3 regions of the Mycobacterium sp. pW045 genome follow, and region 3 is predicted to be linked to each of the others. Evidence: predicted binding sites of a transcription regulator. Region 3 holds the regulator's gene; each other region holds the start of a gene.
What was found. Region 3 encodes LexA, which represses DNA repair genes until DNA is damaged. Its sites were predicted from a motif close to CGAACANNTGTTCG; they were not measured.

Region 1: a site for LexA is predicted at 4,115-4,128, ahead of cofD (2-phospho-L-lactate transferase). Genes of this name have one in related genera too.
Region 2: a site for LexA is predicted at 3,375-3,388, ahead of ACAG20_RS14220 (HNH endonuclease signature motif containing protein). Genes of this name have one in related genera too.

The regions. Positions count from the first base shown of each region.
Region 1 is NZ_JBGGKU010000003.1:346,629-353,801, reverse strand. It holds gene manA (mannose-6-phosphate isomerase, class I) at 1-43, opposite strand, end outside; gene ACAG20_RS06560 (TobH protein) at 52-1,191, opposite strand; gene ACAG20_RS06555 (phosphomannomutase/phosphoglucomutase) at 1,188-2,600, opposite strand; gene ACAG20_RS06550 (DUF3499 domain-containing protein) at 2,659-3,087, opposite strand; gene ACAG20_RS06545 (metallopeptidase family protein) at 3,179-3,634, shown strand; gene ACAG20_RS06540 (WhiB family transcriptional regulator) at 3,660-3,986, opposite strand; gene cofD (2-phospho-L-lactate transferase) at 4,393-5,385, shown strand; gene ACAG20_RS06530 (coenzyme F420-0:L-glutamate ligase) at 5,382-6,731, shown strand; gene ACAG20_RS06525 (NUDIX hydrolase) at 6,728-7,173, shown strand, end outside.
Region 2 is NZ_JBGGKU010000008.1:32,976-40,148, forward strand. It holds gene ACAG20_RS14200 (FtsX-like permease family protein) at 1-195, shown strand, start outside; gene ACAG20_RS14205 (FAD-binding oxidoreductase) at 221-1,582, shown strand; gene ACAG20_RS14210 (amidase family protein) at 1,673-3,130, shown strand; partial or broken gene ACAG20_RS14215 (dimethyladenosine transferase) at 3,145-3,276, opposite strand; gene ACAG20_RS14220 (HNH endonuclease signature motif containing protein) at 3,393-4,946, shown strand; gene ACAG20_RS14225 (SDR family oxidoreductase) at 4,968-5,960, opposite strand; gene ACAG20_RS14230 (amino acid adenylation domain-containing protein) at 5,965-7,173, opposite strand, start outside.
Region 3 is NZ_JBGGKU010000011.1:100,395-107,567, reverse strand. It holds gene ACAG20_RS17640 (proteasome assembly chaperone family protein) at 1-554, shown strand, start outside; gene ACAG20_RS17635 (peroxynitrite isomerase) at 564-1,049, opposite strand; gene nrdR (transcriptional regulator NrdR) at 1,086-1,550, opposite strand; gene ACAG20_RS17625 (LysM peptidoglycan-binding domain-containing protein) at 1,699-2,199, opposite strand; gene lexA (transcriptional repressor LexA) at 2,412-3,095, shown strand; gene folE (GTP cyclohydrolase I FolE) at 3,112-3,717, opposite strand; gene ACAG20_RS17610 (helix-turn-helix transcriptional regulator) at 3,806-4,480, shown strand; gene ACAG20_RS17605 (NAD(P)H-dependent flavin oxidoreductase) at 4,477-5,460, shown strand; gene ACAG20_RS17600 (nuclear transport factor 2 family protein) at 5,482-5,934, shown strand; gene ACAG20_RS17595 (LGFP repeat-containing protein) at 5,935-7,173, opposite strand, start outside.

The sequences.
Region 1 (7,173 bases), on a different contig from region 3:
ATCCCCAGGCGTAGGTCCGTATCGCGCCGCGTAGTGGTTCCACTGTTCCCGTCAACCTCGTAAAAGTCGCACGTAGGCGGCGGCCATCTCCAACCGCACGGCCAGTACCGCAAGCTGTTGCTCGGCCCGGCCCGGTCCGCCCGGTGCCGGCACGGCCGCCGCACCCGGTGTGTCCTCGGCTGCCGCCGGTGCCAGCGGCACGTCCCCGGCGCCGATCAGGTCGACATCGTGCAGCCCGCTGATCCGGGCCGCCACCACCGTCCGCTCGGCCGACAGTGCCAGGGCCAGCACTCGCAGCCGCTCTGCAGCCGGCCCGTCGATCTGCTCGTCATGAAAAATATCAGCGGATCCGCCGGCGCCGTCCGCGGCCCGGGCACGCAGCGCGCTCACCGCGTCGGCCAGCCCGGTCGCCGCCACCGCGGTCCGCCCGATCCGCAGCATCATCGCCGAACCGTGCCGGGCCAGTGCCAGTGATGCCGCGCAGTCACCGGCCAGGGCGACGTCGCGGCCGACGATCCGGTCGGCCAGGATCTTCGCTGGGTTGGTGAACAGCTCGCGTCCGGCGCTGTTGCGCAGCGCCTCGGCATCCAGTTCGTCGGCCAGCGCGCCCAGGTCGATCTGCGCGGCGGGATTCTCCGGCTCCACGGCCTCCAGCACGGCAAGCCCGGCGGCCAGGTAGCGAGGCAGCCCGAATTCGTCGGGGACCCCGACCCGCGGCTCGAGCACCGCGACCCGGCCGGCCGTGGCATCGCGCAACGGGCCCTGGTAGGGCGCGGCCACCACGACCCGCGCGCCGCGGCGCACCCCGGCGGCGGCCGCGGCGACCAGCGCGGGATCTCCCGGGTCATCGCCGGCGACCACCAGCACGTCCAGCGAGCCCATCCAGGCCGGGGCCTCGCCGGCCCGCACCAGCGGTTCGCGAGCCGAATCCCCCCGGGCCGCGGCCAGCAGGCTGCCCGCCGTCGCCGCCGCGCCGCGGGTCGCCACCCAGATCAGGGTGCGCGCCGGAAAGTCCCGGATGTCGCCGCGCACGGTGTCCAGGGCGCCCTCGGCGACCGCGGCGGCGGTGGCGCGCACCTGCGCCCCGGCCATCGACGCGGCCCACAGCGCCCCGTCGCGGTCAGCGGCCAGCAACGCCTCGGCGTCGTCGAGATCGACGGTCGTCGGGAAGGACCCGGGGAACGCGTTCACGGCCGTGACTTCTCGGCTGCGGTGACGGCCTCGACCTGTTCGGTGACCTGGGCCACCACCGCATCGACCGCGGCGGAATCGGGGGCCTCCACGTTGAGCCGCAGCAGCGGTTCGGTGTTGGAGCTGCGCAGGTTGAACCAGCTGCCGCCGCCCAGGTCGACGGTCACCCCGTCGAGATGGTCGACGGACGCCTGCTCGCCGAACGACGCGACCACGGCATCCGCATAGGCCTGCGCGTCGACGCCGTCGGCCAGGGTGTAGTTGATCTCGCCGGAGGCCGCGTAACGCTGGTAGTCGGCGGTCAGCTCCGACAGCGGCCGCTGCTGCTCGCCGAGCGCGGCCAGCACGTGCAGCGCTGCCAGCATCCCCGAGTCGGCCCCCCAGAAGTCCCGGAAGTAGTAGTGCGCCGAGTGTTCCCCGCCGAAGATGGCGCCGGTCTCGGCCATCATCGCCTTGATATAGGAGTGTCCGACCCGTGACCGCAGCGGCGTGCCGCCGCGCTCGGCCACCAGTTCGGCCACCGCGCGGGAGGTGATCAGGTTGTGGATCACCGTCGCGCCGGGTTCGCGGGCCAGTTCCCGCGCGGCGACCAGGCCGGTCACCGCCGACGGCGAAACCGGCTCGCCGCGCTCATCGACCACGAAGCACCGGTCGGCGTCGCCGTCGAAGGCCAGCCCGATATCGGCGCCGCTGTCGCGGACGAACGCCTGCAGGTCGACCAGGTTGGCCGGGTCCAGCGGATTGGCCTCGTGGTTGGGGAAGGTCCCGTCGAGCTCGAAGTACAGCGGCAGCAACGTGATCGCCGGCAGCGAACCGAACACCGCCGGAGCGGTGTGTCCGGCCATGCCGTTGCCGGCGTCCACGGCCACCCGCAGCGGGCGCCCGCCGGAGATGTCGACCAGGGAGTGCAGGAACGCCGCGTAGTCGGCCAGCACGTCGCGGTCGGAGACGGTCCCGCGGGATCCGGCCCGGTCGGCATCGGGCGCCACCCCGGCGATCAGCTCATCGCGGATCCGGTCCAGGCCGGAGTCGGCGCCGACCGGCTTGGCGCCCGCCCGGCACAGCTTGATGCCGTTGTAGGCGGCCGGATTATGGCTGGCGGTGAACATCGCCCCCGGGCAGTCCAACGACCCGGAGGCGAAGTAGAGCTGATCGGTGGAGGCCAGCCCGATCCGGATCACGTCGAGGCCTTGGGCGATCACCCCCTCGGCGAACGCCGCCGACAGCGGGGGCGAGCTGTCCCGCATGTCGTGGCCGATCACCACCTGCCGGGCACCCTCGTTGGCCATCAGCCGGGCGAACGCGGCGCCGACCTCGGCGACCAGGGATTCATCGATCTCCGAACCGACCAGACCACGTACGTCGTACGCCTTGATCACACGGTGGACAGCCGCAGCGGGCCGAGACATGGACAGGGCTCCTGACGAAGTGGACTCTTGACGCTCAAGCGTAGCCCGGAACGTCCGATCAGTCCGAAGGGTCCGGCAACACGCGCAGGTGGCCGCGACGCCTGCCGTTGCTCTTGCCCGGCGGGCCGGGCGGCGCCAGTACGCCGCCGCCGGGCGCGCCCCGCGAGCCGGTATCCGCCGGGCCGGCCTGCGGATACCACCCGTTGGCCGGCGCGGCTTGGCCGGACCGGCCCTCGCGCACCGCTTCGGCGAGCGCGATCAGGTCGTCCTCCTCGGGGGACACCCACGGGCCGGGGTGGCGGACCAGTTCCCAGCCGCGCGGGGCGGTGATCCGGCCGGCGTGGCTGAAACACAGGTCCCACGAATGCGGCTCGGCGGCGGTCGCCAGCGGGCCCACCACGGCGGTGGAGTCCGAGTAGACGAACGTCAACGTCGCCACCGCATAGTGCGGACACCCTGGCCGGCAGCAGCGGCGGGGAACCTTCACGCGGTCGAGGCTATCGTGGCGGCGCATCCCCGTGGCGCCGGACACGCGCAACGCGCGGCGACCCTATGCGCAACCGTTACCATCTTCTTTCGTGATCGCCACGCGTCGTCCATGGCGCGGCCGCGAACCCCGCGGACCGCTGCTGCCGCCGACGGTGCCCGGCTGGCGCACCCGGGCCGAACGGTTCGACATGGCGGTGCTGGAGGCCTACGAGCCCATCGAGCAACGCTGGAAACAACGGCTGGCGGCGCTCGACGTCGCCGTCGACGAGATTCCCCGGATCGCCGCCAAGGATCCCGACAGTGTGCAGTGGCCCCCGGAGGTGGTCGCCGATGGGCCGATTCCGCTGGCTCGCTTGATACCTGCCGGGGTGGATGTCCGGGGTAACCCGACACGGGCGCGAATACTGTTGTTCCGCAAGCCGATCGAGCAACGCGCGAATGACAGCGTGGAACTCGGGGATTTATTGCACGAGATCCTGGTGGCTCAGGTCGCCACCTACTTGGATGTCGAGCCCACCGTCATCGATCCGACGATCGAGGACTAGCGGCCGACGGCGGTGTGCGGCGCGCTCAGATGATGCCGCGCTTGAGGCGACGGCGCTCCCGCTCGGACAGGCCGCCCCAGATGCCGAATCGCTCATCGTGCGCCAGCGCGTATTCCAGGCACTCGCTGCGCACCGAGCACCGCTGGCAGATCTTCTTGGCCTCGCGGGTGGAGCCGCCCTTCTCCGGGAAGAAGGCCTCCGGGTCGGTCTGCGCGCACAGCGCGCGGTCCTGCCACTGCTCATTGGTGGCCGAGGCCGGGTCGAACGGGTCGAACTCGTCGTAGTCGTCGAGCTCCGGGACCAGGCTCAGGTGTGGCCGGCTGGGCGCCGGGTCGGCCTCGGCTGGTGCCATGAATCCGGTATTGGCATGCGGTGTCGCTCCCATTACGCCCCAAAGGTGCTCATAGGACATGCTCCGCTCCTCACCTGGTTGCGCGATTCTGATGTGTCGCCCGTATTGCGATGCTCTGCATCCCAATTCGAACATGTGATCGAATCTCGGTCTGCGACACCGAAATCGGCTGGCCAACCGCGAAATGACACTGATGTGATTAGACACGGGATGACTGGTCCGGTCAAGCCGAATGGCGAAATTCCTTACCATCTCGTGACCGATTTCGGACGTGTCCGAGACCGGCGAGTCCGTGTCATCTAGCCCACACCCCCGTTTCGGCGTGTCTTACCGGGGCCGGCCGGGCGGCCCGCTGTGGCGGTCCGCCACACCGGTCGCGGCCACGTCAACGGTACTGTCGTGCGCTGTGAAGGTCACGGTTCTCGTCGGCGGGGTCGGCGGCGCGAAGTTCCTGCTCGGCGTGCAGAAGTTGCTGGGCCTGGGCCGGTTCGGCGAGGCCGACGCTACGGCACACGAGTTGACCGCCGTCGTCAACGTCGGCGATGACGCCTGGATGCACGGGGTGCGCATCTGCCCGGACTTGGACACCTGTATGTACACGCTGGGCGGCGGGGTGGACCCCGAGCGCGGCTGGGGTCACCGCGACGAGACCTGGCACGCGATGGAGGAGTTGGCCCGCTACGGGATGCAACCGGACTGGTTCGGTCTCGGCGACCGTGACCTCGCCACCCATCTGGTGCGCACCCAGGCGCTGCGCGGCGGCTACCCGCTGACGGAGGTGACCGCGGCGCTGTGCGACCGCTGGCAGCCCGGCGCGAGGCTGCTGCCAGTCACCGACGACAGCTGTGAAACCCATGTCGTGATCACCGATCCCGCCGACGACACCCAGCGTGCGATCCACTTCCAGGAGTGGTGGGTGCGCTACCGCGCCGAGGTGCCCACGCACGGATTCGGCTTCGTGGGCGCCGAGAAGGCCAACGCGACACCGCAAGTCCTCGAGGCCATCGCCGACGCCGACATCGTGCTGCTGGCGCCGTCGAATCCGGTGGTGAGCATCGGCGCCATCCTGGCCATTCCCGGCATCCGGGCAGCGCTGCGGTCCACCCCGGCGCCGGTCGTCGGCTACTCGCCGATCATCGCCGGAAAACCGTTGCGCGGCATGGCCGACACCTGCCTGAGCGTGATCGGTCTGGAGTCCAGCTCACACGCCGTGGGTCAGCATTACGGGTCGCGCAGCGGGACCGGGATCCTCGACTACTGGCTGGTGCACGAGGGCGAAGCCACCGCCGACGAGCCGGCCGGTATCACCGTGCGCAGCGCCCCGCTGCTGATGACCGATCCGGCGGCGACGGCCGAGATGGTGCGCGCCGGGCTGGATGTCGCGGGCGTGTCACCGTGACGGGTCGCGGCGAACACGGCAGTGCCGCCAAGGTTCAGATCCTGCCGGTCACCGGCTTGGGCGAGTTCCGGCCGGGTGACGATCTGGCGGGTGCGCTGGCGCAGGCCGCGCCGTGGCTGGCCGACGGCGACATCGTGGTCGTCACCAGCAAAGTGGTGTCCAAGTGCGAGGGCCGGATCGTGCCGGCGCCCCACGACCCCGAGGCGCGTGACGCGCTGCGCCGGCAACTGGTCGAGGCCGAGGCGGTGCGCGTGCTGGCCCGCAAGGGCCGCACCTGGATCACCGAGAATCGGCTCGGGCTGGTGCAGGCCGCCGCCGGCGTGGACGGCTCCAACGTCGGCTCCGACGAACTCGCGCTGCTGCCGGTCGATCCCGACGGCAGCGCCGCGACGTTGCGCGCCCGGCTGGCCGAGCGGCTCGGCGTCGACGTCGCGGTGCTGATCACCGACACGATGGGTCGTGCCTGGCGCCATGGGCAGATCGACGTCGCGATCGGGGCGTCCGGCCTGACCGTGCTCAACGGCTACGCCGGCGCCGTCGACCGGCACGGCAACGAGCTCGTCGTCACCGAGGTTGCCGTCGCCGACGAGCTCGCCGCCGCCGCCGACCTGGTCAAGGGCAAGCTCACCGACGTCCCGGTGGCGGTGGTGCGCGGTGTCGTCAGTCCCGACGACGGATCCACCGCGGCCGCGCTGGTGCGCTCCGGGCCCGAGGACCTGTTCTGGCTCGGCACCGCCGAGGCCATCGAGGCCGGACGCCGGCAAGCCCAGCTGCTGCGCCGCTCGGTGCGCGCGTTCTCCGCCGAGCCGGTGCCGGCCGAGACGATCACCGACGCCATCGCCGAGGCGCTGACCGCCCCGGCGCCCCACCACACCCGGCCGACGCGGTTCGTCTGGCTGCAGAGCCCGGGTGTGCGGACCCGGCTGCTCGACGCCATGGCCGACAAGTGGCGCGCCGACCTGGCCGGCGACGGCAAATCCCCCGAGGCCGTCGAGGCCCGGGTCGCGCGCGGCCGGATCCTCTACGAGGCACCTGAAGTCGTCATCCCGGTGATGGTTCCCGACGGGGCGCATGACTACCCCGACGCGGCCCGCACCGCCGCCGAACACACCATGTTCACCGTCGCGGTCGGTGCCGCGGTTCAGGCGCTGCTGGTGGCGCTGGCGGTGCGCGGTGTCGGCAGTTGCTGGATCGGGTCCACCATCTTCACACCGGATCTGGTACGGGCCGAACTGGATCTGCCGGCGGACTGGGAACCGTTGGGCGCCATCGCTATCGGGTATGCCGCCGAGCCGCCCGAACCCCGGTCGCCGGCCGCCGTCGATGACCTGCTGGTACGCCGGTGAGCACGCACGACTCCGCCGTCGAGGCGCTGATCGGGTGGGCCGCACCGGATTTCGCGCAGGACGCACTGCGCCACGCGGTGCTGGCGTTCCTGACAGCCCGGCCCGATGCGTGCGCGCGCGAATGCGTGCCCGGCCACATCACCGCTTCTGCGCTGGTGCTCGACCACACCGGTGAACACGCGCTGCTGACGCTGCATCCGCGGGTCGGCCGCTGGGTGCAACTCGGCGGGCACTGCGAGGACTCCGACGCCGATATCGTCGCCGCGGCAATGCGTGAAGCCACCGAGGAATCCGGCATCGCCGGGCTGCGGCTGGAGCCGCAGCTGGCGGCCGTGCATGTGCACCCGGTGACCTGCTCACTGGGGATCCCCACCCGGCATCTGGACCTGCAGTTCGTGGCGCACGCGCCGGCCGGGGCGCAGATCGGGATCAGTGACGAGTC
Region 2 (7,173 bases), on a different contig from region 3:
CTGTCGATCGCCATCTCCGAGGCGGTCCGGCGGGCCGCCGTGGTCAACGTCGGCCTGATCACCCCGCTGGTGTTCCCCTGGTCGGACGCGGTGCTCTACGCCGTATTGGCCACCGTCGCCGCGGTTTTCGCGGCCATCATTCCCGCCTGGAAGAGCACGCGGTCCACTCCGGCGACCGAACTTCGCGACGAGTAAGAGCTCCGCCGACACCGAGGATGCCATGACAGCGACCGCCCCTACCGTGCCGGGATTCTCCGGCGTAGTCATCGCCCCGGGCGACGCCCGCTACGACGAGGTCCGTCAGGTCTTCAACGGCATGATCGACAAGCGGCCGCGCCTGGTGCTGCAGTGCCGCTCCCAGGACGACATCGTCGCCGCCGTGCGCTACGCGGTGGCCGCCGGAGCCGAGATCGCGGTGCGCAGCGGCGGACACAGCGTCGCCGGTCATTCGGCCACCGACGGCGGCATCGTCATCGACCTGACCCAGCTGCGCGGGGTGCGGGTCGACGCGCAAGCGCGGATCGCCTATGTCGACGCCGGCGCCACCTGGGGCGACGTCGACCCGGTGACCAGCAGGCACGGGCTGGCCTGCCCGGGCGGGGTGGTGTCGACGACCGGCGTCGGCGGGTTCTCGCTCGGCGGCGGCATCGGCTGGCTCTCCCGCGCCCACGGGATGACCTGCGACAACCTGATCGGTGCGACACTGGTGACCGCATCCGGCGACGTGTTGACCGTCAGCGAGACCGAGCACCCGGACGTGTTGTGGGGGCTGCGCGGCGGAGGCGGCAACTTCGGCGTCGTAGCGCAGTTCGTGCTGCGCCTGCACCCCGTGAACGCGGTGACCGCCGGCGTGCAGTCCTACCCCGACACCGACGCCGAGGCGGCCCTCAAGCATTTCCGCGCCCAGATGGACAACGCACCCGACCACCTGGCGTCCATCCTGGATTTCTCCACCGACTTCACCACCGGCAAGTCATTGGTCAATGTGCTGGCCTGTTCAACGCGGACCGACGCGATCGGCAGCAACGATGTCAGCGCCCTGCTCGACGTCCGTGGCGCGGCGGCGAAGCCGGTGGTGGCGGTGCAGCACACGCTGGACTACTCGACCTGGCAGCAGGCCCTCGACTACACGGCGCCGTACGGCTGGCTGAACTACTGGAAATCGCTGTTCGTCACCGAGCTCACCGACGAGGCGATCCGGCGCATCGCGCTGCTCGGCCGGTCACGCCCCTCGACGCAGACCCGGCTGCACCTGATCCGGCTCGGCGGGTACGCCAGTCGCGTTCCGCCGGAGTCCACGGCCGTCGTCGCCCGCGACCACCCGTACATCATCCATCTGATGACGACCTGGACCGACCCCGCCGACACCGCGCGGTGCACGGCGTGGGCCGGGCAGGCCTTCGAGATCCTGCGCCCACTCGGCCCGGCGAGCGCCTACCTGAACTTCGTGGGCGACGAAGGGCAGGACCGTATCCGGGCGACCTTCGGCGATGCCGGTTATCAGCGGCTCGCCGAACTCAAGGCGCGGCTGGACCCGCAGAATCGGTTCAGGCTCAACCACAACATCGCGCCCGCCGATTAACGCTCGCAGTTCTTAGTGTGTCGCCAACGCGGCCACACGTTTGCCCAGCGCACGATGGGTATTGTGGTCCGCGGGGGAAAGGACGCAACGATGTCTGCCGCGCACGATCATGAGCAGGATCATGAGCTGGCTTTCGCCGGTGTTGCGCGCCTGGCACAGCTGGTGCGTGAGCGGGAGGTGTCCCCGCGCGAGTTGGTGGCCCTCTACCTGGATCGGATCGCCCGGCTCGACCCGGTGCTGAACGTGTTCCGCACGGTGCTGGGTGACCGGGCGATGGACGAGGCGGCGCGCATCGAGCGGCGGTTGGCCGCCGGGGAGGTGCTGCCGCTGGCCGGTGTGCCGATCGCGGTCAAGGACGACACCGACGTGGCCGGTGTTTCGTCCATGTGCGGCACCGGAATCGATGTCGGCCCGGCGAGCACCGACAGCGCCGCGGTGCGCCGGCTGCGGGCCGCGGGTGCGGTGATCATCGGCAAGACCCACCTCTCGGAGTTCGGCGCCTACCCGGTGTGCGAATCGGCGACCTGGGGCGTGACCCGCAACCCGTGGGATCTGTATCGGACCCCGGGCGGCTCCAGCGGTGGTTCGGCCGCGGCGGTCGCCTCCGGGATGGTGCCGGGCGCCACCGGCAGCGACAGCGGCGGCTCGGTGCGAATCCCGGCCGCCTGCTGCGGGTTGGTCGGTCTCAAGGGCCAGCGCGGCCGGATCAGCGCCAAGGAGTCGCCCGAACGGGCATACCGCTTCCACGGCCTCAACCACATCGGGCCGCTGGCTCGCAGTGTCGTCGACACGGCACTACTGCACGACGCGATGACCGGGCCCGAACCCGACGACGAGATTCCGTCACCGCCGCCGGCGCCGCCGCTGATGGACGCGCTGGTGGCGCCGACGCGGCGGTTGCGGATCGCGATGTCGTTCAAGCCGGTGGTCCCGGTGCACGTCAGCGACGAGGTGCGCCGCCCGGTCCTTGAGACCGCGGAGTTGTTGCGATCACTGGGTCACGATGTCGTCGAACGCGACCCGGTCTATCCGGTGGTGGGGATCGCCGCGGTGCTCGCGCTGTTCATGAACGGCTTCGCCGATGAGATCGACCGACTCCCGAAAACCGAACTGCTGGAACGGCGGATGCAGGCCGAGGCGCGGACCAGCCGGCTGGTTCCGGACTGGCTCGCCCGTCGTGCGGTCGCCGCCGAGCCCCGCATCACCGCCCGCTCGCAGCGCCGGATCGCCGACTTCGACGTCCTGATGACACCGGTGCTGGCGATACCGCCGGTGCGGGTGGGCTACTTCGAGGGGTACGGCCCGACCCGGGCGATGCTGCGGATGCTGAAGTTCATCCCCTTCACCTTCCCGCAGTGCTACAGCGGTCAGCCGGCCATGTCGGTGCCCGCCGGTTTCGACGCCGACGGCGTGCCCGAGGCGGTGCACCTGGTGGGGAGAGCCAACGACGAGGCAACCCTGATTTCGCTTGCCGCACAGCTCGAATCGGTACGGCCGTGGGCTCAGCTCCGGCCGCCGACCGAGGCGTTGCTGTCCCAGGTCCGGTAGCGAACGGTCGCGCGCTACGCCAACGGGTAGCGCTCTCGCAAACCCGTCAGTGTCGCCTCAATGCCAGCGGCATTGGTCCTGGCGGACCGGGTCAGCTCGTAGAACTTCAATTTGAGCGCACCCCCGTTCCGGTAGTCGAATGTCTCCACCGAGGCAGATTGAGCACCGAACTGAGGTAAGTCGAATTCCTCACCATTCCCTTAGAATCAGGCCTACTGATCAGCCCGGGTTCTTGTCGGATGCTCGAACTAGTGTTCGGTTTATGGGTAGGGATGCGCTCGCCGATCGGGACACCATCATGGGGTGTCTCGATGAGCAGGAGGCGATTAATGCCCGGTTGGCCCAGTGTTCGTTTGATGCATTGAGCCCCGAGGAGCTGGTGGAGGTGCTGGCCCGCCGGGAAGTGTTGGCATGGCAGGCGCCGGCCATCGATCACCAGATCTTGGCCCGGCTGGTGGCTGAGGGCCATGATGAGGTATTAGCAGGGTGTTCGCTGACCAAAGCGTTGAGTGAGCGGTTGCGAATCAGTACGGCGGACGTACGCCGGCGGGTGGACGAGGCCGCCGAGTTGGGCCCGCGCACCTCCATCACCGGCGAACCCCTTGAACCGGTACTTCCGGCGCTGGCAGCGGCCCAAGCCGACGGGCGGGTGGGCCCCGAGCAGGTGGCGATCGCGCGTAAGGCGATGGCGAAGATCCCCGCCAGAGTGAGTGCTTCCGATCGCGGGCGCGCCGAGCGCGATCTGGCGGCGTTGGCCTCCGAGTTCGCTCCGGAGACCTTTCAACGCCTGGCTGCACACCTAATCGCGGTGCTGGATCAAGATGGCGACGAGCCCGATGACCGTGAGCGCCAAGCCCGGCGCGGCCTGCGACTGGGTCGCCAGGACACCGACGGGATGAGCACCGTGTCCGGCAAGATCACCCCGGAGTTGCGGGCCACCCTGGAGCCGATCCTGGCCAAACTGGGGGCGCCGGGCATGTGCAACGCCGCCGACGAAACGCCCTGTGTCAGTGGCACGCCGAGCCAAGCGCAGATCCAGGCTGATCACCGCACCCGCGATCAACGCCACCATGACGCGCTGCTGGCCGCACTGCGGGCGGTACTGGCCTGTGGAGATCTGGGGCAGCTCAATGGTCTGCCGGTCACGGTGATCGTCTCGACCACGCTGGCCGAACTGCAGGCTGCGGCCGGCAAGGCGCACACCGCCGGCGGCAGCCTGCTGCCGATGAGTGACCTGCTGCGGATGGCCGGCCACGCGTATCACTACCTGAGTGTCTTCGACGGCCAAGGTCGGGCGCTGTGGCTGGGCCGGGCCAAACGACTCGCCTCTGCCGACCAGCGCATCGTGTTGCACGCCCGCGACCGCGGCTGCACCCGCCCCGGGTGCACGGTGTCGGGATATCTTTCCCAGGCGCACCATCTGGAACAGGATTGGGCGAACAACGGCCAAACCGACGTCGATTCCCTCGCGCTGGCGTGTGCCCCGGATAATCGGATGGCCAGCGAGCAGGGCTGGGTCACCCGACTCGGCGACTCCGGCCGCGTCGAATGGATCCCACCGGCAAAAGTCGACCACGGCCAGCCGCGAGTCAATCCCTTCCACTTCATCGAAGCCGTCATCGACTACCACCGCCACCGGCCACCCGATGATCCGCCCGACGAGCAACCACCACCACCCGACGACGAATGGCCACCGCGCGACGACCCGGTATTCGACGACCCGTTGTTCGACGAGGCTGCCTACGAAGCTGTGGCCGTCGAGGGCCTCGCGCAACGGCACATCTTCGAGGACGACAACTGGGCGGAAGCCGGATGACGACGTGCTGCCGCCGGTTGGTCAGCGGTCCAGGTAGCCGTTGTCGCGGTACCACTCGTAGCCGGCCCGCAGCGCGGTGGCGAACGGGGTGAACGGCACACCCAATTCCTCGCGGGACTTGGTGGCGTCGGCGAAGATGTCCGCGGTGGACAGTCGCATCTGGCGGGCGTCGATCGGCAGTCGCGGTCCGACGACGGCGCGGGCCACGCTGACACCCGCCGCGGCCACCGGAATGAACCAGCGCGGCAACATGACCGACGGTGGACGCCGACCGAAGAGTTTGTTGGCTTCGGTGAATGCCGCACGGAAGGACAGGTTCTCACCGCCCAGGATGTAGCGTTCCCCGATCCGGCCCCGCTCGGCGGCCGCGATGTGCCCGGCCACCACATCGTCGACCGAGACGAAGTTGGTGCCGCCGGGTGCGGCGAACCACAGTCGGCCGTGCTGCGCTTCGACGAGCATGGCGCTGGCGATGCGGTTGACATCGCGGGGTCCGATGACGGCCGACGGGTTGACGATCACCACCGGCAGGCCGGCCGCAGCCGCCTTGCGCAGTTCCGCCTCGGCGAGGTGCTTGCTGTGCGCGTACGGGAACTGCCTCGGGCGGATGTTGAACTCATCGGTCTCGACCAACTCGTGACCCCGCGACGGAATACCCAGCGCGGCAAGCGAACTGGTATAGACGAAACGCTCGACTCCGGCGCGCTGGGCGGCGGCGGCCATATCGCGGGTGCCGTCGACGTTGGTGCGATACAGCCGGGTCTGGGTGCGGTAACGCCAGTAGTCCGAGATCGCCGCGGTGTGAAACACCCAGTCGCAGCCGGCCATCGCCTCGGTGAGCGCCTCGACGCCGTCGTTGACGTCGCCGACGCGGGTCTCGCACTCCAGGCCGGCCAGTGCCGCCATCGGTGAGGTGGAGCGACGCAGCACCCGCACCTGCATGCCGCGCTCCAGCAACGCGGCGACCAGGTTCGAGCCGACGAAACCGGTTCCCCCGGTGACGAATGCGCGCATCAGATCAGAACCGGTAGGTCGTGCAGCCGACCTCGACACCGGAGCCGACGGCCATGATCAACGCGACGTCGCCGGACTTGGCCAGGCCGCGTTGCCGCGCGTCGGCGATCTGGTAGGGCAGCGTCGAGGTGAACGGGTCACTGGCGTGGCCCTGCGCCGCGAGGTCGATGAACCGTGACCGGTCCACCCCGATGCCGGCGGCGAGTTCGTCGAGGGCGGCGCCCGGAAGATACGGCGGGAACACCAGCGCGACGTCCTCGGGCTCCAAGGCCTCCAGCGTCAGCAACTGCTTGACCGCCGAGGGCAGGCAGCTCACGTAGATGGCGGCCAGGTTCGGATCGCGGTCGACCCGCAGCCACATCCGGCCGTCGCGCTCCTGGGTGTAGGTCCGCAGTGCGCCCCGGTATTCGGGGTGGTGGGCGAAGACGAACCGGCCGAAGCCCTCCGGGCCGGCGCTGGGGCTCAGCATGATCGCCGACCCGGTCTCGGTGACCCCGGTGCGCGGGTAGCCGCTCTGCGGGGTGTTGTTCTCCACCTCGGAGGCCAACACCATGGCGTGGCCTGTCCGGCCGGCGCCGATCATTCCGGCCGCGACGTGACAGCCGTTGAGGAAACCGACTGCGCCGTTGAGGATGTCGAATGCGAACGTCTTGGGCGCCTCCGCGGACTCGGGTTCGGCGTTGATCCCGACCTCGCCGGCGACCAGGGTGGCCACGGCCGGTTCGGACAGGAAGTCATCGCGGTAGATACCGGTGTGGATGACCAGTCCGACGTCGGTCCGCTCGACCCCGCTGTCGTCCAGGCAGGCGGCCGCGGCGTCGACGGCGAACCGGATCGAGCTGGCCCGCGGGCCCGCGGGCCCCGAATCCGGCACAGCTATGCCGATCCCCTCGATCCGCACCCGCGGCGTCGCCGGCAGCTCCCGGCGGCGGGACCGGGTGCCGCGGGCGGGCTGCCCGGCCTGGCCGTTGCCGGCGCGGCGCATCCGGTCGGGCAGGTCGTCGAAGGTGTAGAGCCCGGTGCCGATGGTCTGCCCGGAACCGGTGATGGACAGCACCACGTTGTCACCTGAGTTGATCCGGCCCGCGTTGATGTAGTCATACAGTGCGACGAAATGCGTTGTGGTGGCGGTGTTTCCTCGTTCTGCAAGGTTGCAGATGGTGTTGGCCCGGCTGGCCGCCCCGGCGCCGAACACCCGGTTGATGGTCAGGAT
Region 3 (7,173 bases):
TCGGCGTGCGGCGGACCATCGGGCTGGGCACCATCCCGATGGCGGTCCCGCACACCCGCCCAGTGACGCTGACGGCGCACTCCAACAACCGTGAGTTGATCGCCGACTTCACTCCGTGGATCGCCGAGGTGCAGGTCCCGGGCAGTGCGTCCAACCTGCTGGAGTACCGGATGGCCCAGCACGGCCACGAGGTGGTCGGGTTCACCGTGCACGTGCCGCACTATGTGTCACAGACCGACTACCCCGAGGCCGCCGAGGCGCTGTTGCGGCAGGCGGCACAAACCGGCTCGTTGCAGCTGCCGCTGAGCGAACTCAGCCAGGCCGCGGCCGACATCCGGGCCAAGATCGACGAACAGGTCGAAGCGAGCGCCGAGGTGGCGCAAGTGGTGACGGCGCTGGAACGCCAGTACGACGCCTTCATCGCCGCCCAGGAGAATCGCTCGCTGCTGGCCCGCGACGAGGAGCTGCCCAGCGCCGACGAACTCGGTGCCGAGTTTGAGCGGTTCCTGGCCCAGGAGGCCAGGAAGGACCGCGGCGACGACGGCACCGCCTGACGGGCGGGCCTATCCCGTTCGCCGCAGCGCGGCGGTCAGATGGTTCTGCGCCGGCTCTCCGACGGCTCCCATGTCCAGGGTGTAAGACAACTCGTCACCCGCGAGGCGGTAGTGGCGGCTCAGTGCCGTCACCTCCTTGGCCGTGGGGGCCAGCCCGATCGTCGGCGCCGACATCTCGAGTTCGACGCCGTCCGCGGTCACGCGGTAGCGGCCCACCTCGATCTCGGTGATGCCGCTCGGGTGCGCCAGAACCCATTCGATCCGGCCGGGTTGCGGCACCCGCAGATAGCCGGTCTCGGCGTGCAGCGGCAGTCCGTCGGCCGCCGACTTGGTCTTCTGGCCGTAGACCAGAAACGGTTTACCGACGTGGGAGAAGGTCACCTCTTCGAGGTAGTCGAACGAGGCGATGGTGGGGTACACCCCGCGGCCCCGGCCCGACCAGGTGCCCAGCAGCGGTGCCAGCTCCCCAAGGTTCGGGTGCAGCTCTGGTGCCATGGGGCCAGCGTAGTGCGCGCCGCGACACCGCGAGCCTCAACCGGTGGTGGGCACCTGGCGGTGCTCACGCAGCGCTTCGATCTCCCGCTCGAAGTCAGCCGCCGACGAGAACGAGCGGTACACCGAGGCGAAACGCAGGTAGGCGACCTCGTCGAGTTCGCGCAGCGGACCCAGAATCGCCAATCCCACCTCGTGGCTGGGGATCTCCGGTGAGCCCGCCGCGCGCACCGCGTCCTCTACCTGTTGGGCCAGTAGATTCAGCGCATCGTCGTCGACCTGGCGGCCCTGACACGCCCGGCGCACCCCGCTGATGACCTTTTCGCGACTGAACGGCTCGGTGACACCGCTGCGTTTGACCACCGCCAGTACCGCGGTCTCCACGGTGGAAAAGCGCCGACCGCATTCCGGGCAGGACCGACGGCGGCGGATGGCCTGGCCTTCGTCGGTTTCGCGGGAATCCACCACCCGGGAGTCTGGATGGCGACAAAACGGGCAATGCATGGCCGCTCCTTCGCCGTGCCGAGAGCCGGACACCTGCAAGCGTTGCGGCGAAACCGGCCACTGGGACAACTGTGAGCGTACCTGCGCGGCCGCCGGGCGGCGCGCCGTGCTGCCCGCATGCCGCGACCGACCGGACATCGACGGCCACTCAGCCGATCGGCGCGATCAACGTCTGGCCGGCCTCCAGCGCCGCCGACTCGAGGCTGTTGAGCTCGCGGATCCGGTCGACGACCTGGCTGGTCGGCGCGTCGGGTGCGACCCGGGCCGCCAGGTGCTGCAGGGTCTCGCCGCCCTGGACCCGCACCACGCCCAGCTCGCCGGGCACCGCGGACCCGCCGTCGGCCATCGTCGCACCGAACTGGGCGATGAGACCGAGCCACACCGTGATCCCCGCGGCGATCAGGGCGAGCACCACGGTCGTCGCGGGCGTGATCGGTTTGGCGGGCCGGGGCCGATGCGCCGTGCGCGACATCAGCACACCGGTACCGCGATGCGATAGCGGCGCACCGTCCGGGCGCGACCGCGCCACTCGCGCCGGCCGGGTGTGAACCGCATGCGCCCGACCCGACGTGACGGGGCGCCGCCGGGGCCCCACCGGAGCGCGCTCGGCCGGGTCGAACGTCGGAGCGAACGTGTCGATGAGCATCATGTGCGGTTCTCCCTCACTCGGCGTCGGCGACCCTGTTCGCTCGACTGTTCGAATAGTAATCGATTGTATGTTCGATGTCCGAACATGTGATCGATTCGTTGTCGAAAACATTAGCGAAGGGGTCCGACAGCCGGCCGGCGGTTCGAACGTGCGCCCGACACACCTCGAACACATGTTTGATTAATGTCGACGAGACGACTAGATTCGCCGCTATGAGCGACAGCAGCAAGACAGCGCCAGCGCCCGACTCGACGCTTACCGCCCGGCAGCGCACCATTCTGAACGTCATCCGCGCCTCGGTGAGCGAGCGGGGCTACCCGCCGAGTATCCGCGAGATCGGCGATGCCGTCGGCCTGACGTCGACGTCGTCGGTCGCCCACCAGCTGCGCACGCTCGAGCGCAAGGGCTATCTGCGCCGTGACCCCAATCGACCCCGTGCCGTCGACGTCCGCAGTCCGGAGGAGGCGGCCGGCTCCGACGCGGCGCCGCGCAGCGATGTCGCCGGCTCGGATGCGCTGCCCGAACCCACATTCGTACCGGTGCTCGGCCGGATCGCGGCCGGTGGCCCGATCCTGGCCGAGGAGGCGGTCGAGGACGTCTTCCCGCTCCCGCGTGAGTTGGTGGGCGAAGGCGAGCTGTTCCTGCTCAAGGTGGTCGGTGAGTCGATGGTGGACGCCGCGATCTGCGATGGCGACTGGGTGGTGGTACGCCAGCAGAACGTTGCCGACAACGGCGACATCGTCGCCGCGATGATCGACGGCGAGGCCACCGTCAAGACCTTCAAGCGCACCGGCGGTCAGGTCTGGCTGATGCCGCACAACCCGGTTTTCGACCCGATCCCGGGCAACGACGCGGTGGTGCTGGGCAAGGTCGTCACGGTCATCCGCAAAGTCTGACGGGGCGATTCGGCGGCTACCCGGTGCCGCCAACGCCGGCCAGCGAGAAGAACTCCCGGCGGGAGCGGTCGTCGCTTCGCAGCGTGCCCGAAAGGGTCGAGGTGACGGTCGTGGACCCGCCGGCGTGCACGCCGCGCAACGTCATGCAGGTGTGCTCGGCGCGGATCACCACCCCGACGGCCCGCGGCTGCAGGTGGTCGGTGAGCCAGTCGGCAACCTGCTTGGTGAGCCGTTCCTGCACCTGCGGCCGGCACGCAAAGTAATCGACCACCCGAGCCAGCTTGGACAGACCCAGGAGCCGGTCACCGGGCAGGTAACCGACACAGGCGGTGCCGGTGAACGGCAGCAGATGATGCTCGCAGACCGACCGGAACCCGATGTCACGCACCAGCACCAGCTCGTCGTACCCCTCCTCGTTCGGGAAGGTGGTGGCCTCGAAGGGCGTCGGGGTGAACATCTCGGCGTAGGCCCGCGCCATCCGCCGTGGCGTGTCCCGAAGCGCTTCACCGGCGGTGGAGATGCCCAGCGCGTGCAGCAGCGCCGCGGCGGCCCGCTCGGCGGCATCGAGGTCGGGAACCGGCCGATCGGCGGCTCGCAGATCGGCGTAGACCGCTACCGACATCTCAATCCCCCATCGACGATCATCGTTGCGTTCAGATTGGCGGCGTCAGGCCCTATTTGTCAATTATTTTTGGTGTTACATTGGGGCGATGAGGTCCCCTCGCCGCGGCCACCCGGATCCGCTGACCGGGTTGAGCAGCCTGGACGATCCGGTACGGCAGCGGCTCTATCACTACGTCGCGTCGTGCGACGAGCCGGTGGCCCGGGAGCAGGCCGCGACCGCCGCCGGCATCAGCCGCACACTGGCCGCCTACCACCTCGACAAACTGGCCGAGGCCGGGATCCTGTCGGTGAGCTACGCGCGGCCGGCCGGCCGCTCCGGTCCCGGCGCGGGGCGCCCCGCCAAGCGCTATGCACGCACCCGGGACGAGCTGTCGGTGAGTGTGCCGCCCCGCAACTACCGGCTGCTGGCCGACCTGCTGGTCACCGCCATGGCCGACGACGACGCGGCGGCGGTGCGCGCGGCGGTCTCGGCGGCGGCCCGCCGGGCCGGCCGGGCCGGGGCGAGCGAACACGGCGTTTTGGAGGCCCTCCGGGAATTCGGCTACGAGCCGGCGGTCAACGATGCCGGCGACATCGAGCTGCGCAACTGTCCGTTCGAACGGCTGGCGCGTCGCTACACCGAAGCGGTGTGCGGTCTGAACCTGCAACTGATCGAGGGCATGCTGGAAGGCACCGGCGAACCGCCGCGGCGGGCCACGCTGGCCCCGTCAGAGCGGCGGTGCTGTGTCACCGTCCGAGCACCAAGGCGCGGGCACCGGTGAGCCTGCTGGAGTCACTGGGACTGACCGCCCCGGTCATGCAGGCCGGAATGGGGGGCGGGGTCGCCGGCGCAGAGCTGGCCGCCGCGGTGTCGGCGGCCGGTGGCTTGGGCACCGTCGGGCTCAGCGATCCGCGTAGCTTCGCCGCCGAGTTGCGCCGCGCCGTGGCGCTGGCCGGCGGGCGCCCGGTGGCGGCCAATCTGCTGGTGCCGTTCGTCCGCCGGCCCCATATCGACGCGTGCATCGCCGCCGGTGCCGCCCTGGTGGTGTTTCACGACGGTGCTCCCGCGCGCTGGATCACCGCGCTGCGGGCCGCGCGAATTCCGGTGCTGTGCACCGCCGGTGATGTCGCCCAGACCCGCCGGGCTCTGGCCGCCGGCGCTGACGGTCTGGTGGCGCAGGGCGTCGAGGCCGGCGGCCACCTGGTGGCCGATCGACCGCTCGGCGTGACGTTGCCGGAGGTGCTCGGTGCCGCCGACGGCGCCCCGGTGCTGGCCGCCGGCGGGGTCGCCGACGCCGACGACGTCCGCGCCCTGCTGGCCGCCGGGGCCGTCGGGGCGGTCGCCGGGACCCGCTTTCTGCTCACCGAGGAGTCGCGCGCCCACCCGGGCTACAAGCAGAAGGTGCTGGATGCGCAACGAACCATCCGCACCATGCTGTTCGGGGTGGGCTGGCCGCTGGCCCACCGGGTCGTTCCCAATGCCCTCACCGAACGCTGGTGTGCGCGAAACGAACTCGGTCCGCCGGCGGTGCGGGCATTCAACCGGATCGGCGCGCCACTGGGGCGGCTGATGCCGCTGGGCGCGCTGGGGACGATGCTGGTCGCGCAGCGGAGCGCCGTGCCGCTCTACACCCCGGCTTTGCCGTTGGCCGGAATGGACCCGGCCGCAGTCGACCGGTCAGCGCTCTACGCCGGCGAGACCAGTCGGCGCATCCATGACATCGTTCCGGCAGCCGAGGCACTGGCACGGCTGACACCGTGACGAATCACCGAGGAGGTCACCATGTTCGACCCGTGCCCACCTTTTGATGCGGAGTCGGCGCGCCGTAAGGTCCGAGCCGCCGAAGATGCCTGGAACACCCGGGACCCCGAACGGGTGGCGCAGGCCTACACCGACGACTCGGTATGGCGTAACCGCGACGAGTTCGTCACCGGGCGCGCCGAGATCGTCGCGCTCCTGCAACGCAAGTGGGCCCGGGAACGCGACTACGCGCTGCGCAAGGAGCTGTGGTGCTACCAGGACAACCGAATCGCGGTGCGCTACCAGTACGAAAGCCGTGACACGACCGGCCAGTGGTGGCGCAGCTACGGTAACGAACTGTGGGAGTTCGCCGACGACGGCCGGATGAGCCGCCGCGAGTCCAGCATCGACGACGTCGCCATCACCGAGGATCAGCGACGGATCTTCGGGCCCCGCACCGACAGTGACGAGCACACGCCACTGCCGCTGCGGTGATCAGCCCGCCCTGGTGAACCCGTTGAGCCGGGCCGCCTCCTCGGTGGCGAACCAGATCTCGGCGAGCGTGTCGTCGTACAGGGCGTTCTGCGGCGTGTAGTAGAGCCCCGAGCCGATGTTCGCCTTGATCGGGTAGCCGTCCGGCTGCTGGTAGGGGTCGTCCAGCGGCAGGTGCATCACCGGATGCGCCGACTCCCCGGCCCCGAAGCTGCGCTGGCCGGAGCCGAAGCCACGTGATTGCGTCGAGCCCGAGTCGGTGGCCGACGCCCCGTGCCCCACCGCGTGCCGACCGGTTCCTAGGTCCTCCTCGGTCACCACCCGGGTCGGCGCGGTGTCGGCGTCGTCATCGTCGTCGGGCTCGTTGCCGGCCTCGGCCTCGCCGTAGCGCAGCCAGGGCGCCTCCGGCAGCGGCTGACCGGGCGCCTCGGCCTCGGGCGCCGCACCGAACGACGACGAGCTGCCGTAGCGGCTCGGCAACCGGACGGTGCCCTCGTGGTCCGGCTGTTCATGGTGCGCCCACTGCTCGTCATCGTCACCGTAGTCGTCACTGACCGGCGCGGGCACCGCGACCGGCTGGCGTGCGGCCGACGGGGCCGGCCGGCGCCGCTGCCACCACATCGCCGCGCCCGCCAGCGCCCCCAGCACCGCCAGCACCGCGACCGGGATCAGCACCCACAACCAGTTCCAGTGCGTCTCGGTGCCGGTACCGGTCGTGGTCGCGGTGCTGCCGTTCGGCAGGTTCATGCCGGGGATCTGCAGGCCCACCAGCGCCGGCGCGAGATCGGCCGGCTCGGTGCTGTAGGCGTTGTTCGCCTGGTTCCACGACACCGTCCCGCCGGTGAACTTCTGCGAGACCACGTCTCCGTCGACGGTCTGGTCGCCCACCGGGGCGCCGAGCTTTCCTGAAGCACCATCAAGTTTGTCCCAGGCCGCCTTCATCGCACTGCGCACCACAAAGGCGCCGTTGTCGGGGCTGAAGAAGATCACCGGGTCGTCGTCGGCGGCGAACGACGCGAACTTGCTCCCGGCGATGGCACCGTCGGCCGTGCCGGTGATCGGGAAGCCCAGATCGCTGCCGGCCGGGCCGCCCAGCGACTCGTACTTGGCCAGGACGTCGCCGTCTAACGCGTAGGCCCCGGTCGCCGGGGAGAAGTAGACCTTGCCCCGGGCGAAATCCTGGCCCGCTCCGTCGCTGCCGATCACGTACTGGTCGCCCTGCTTGGCCCCGAGCGAGCCCGA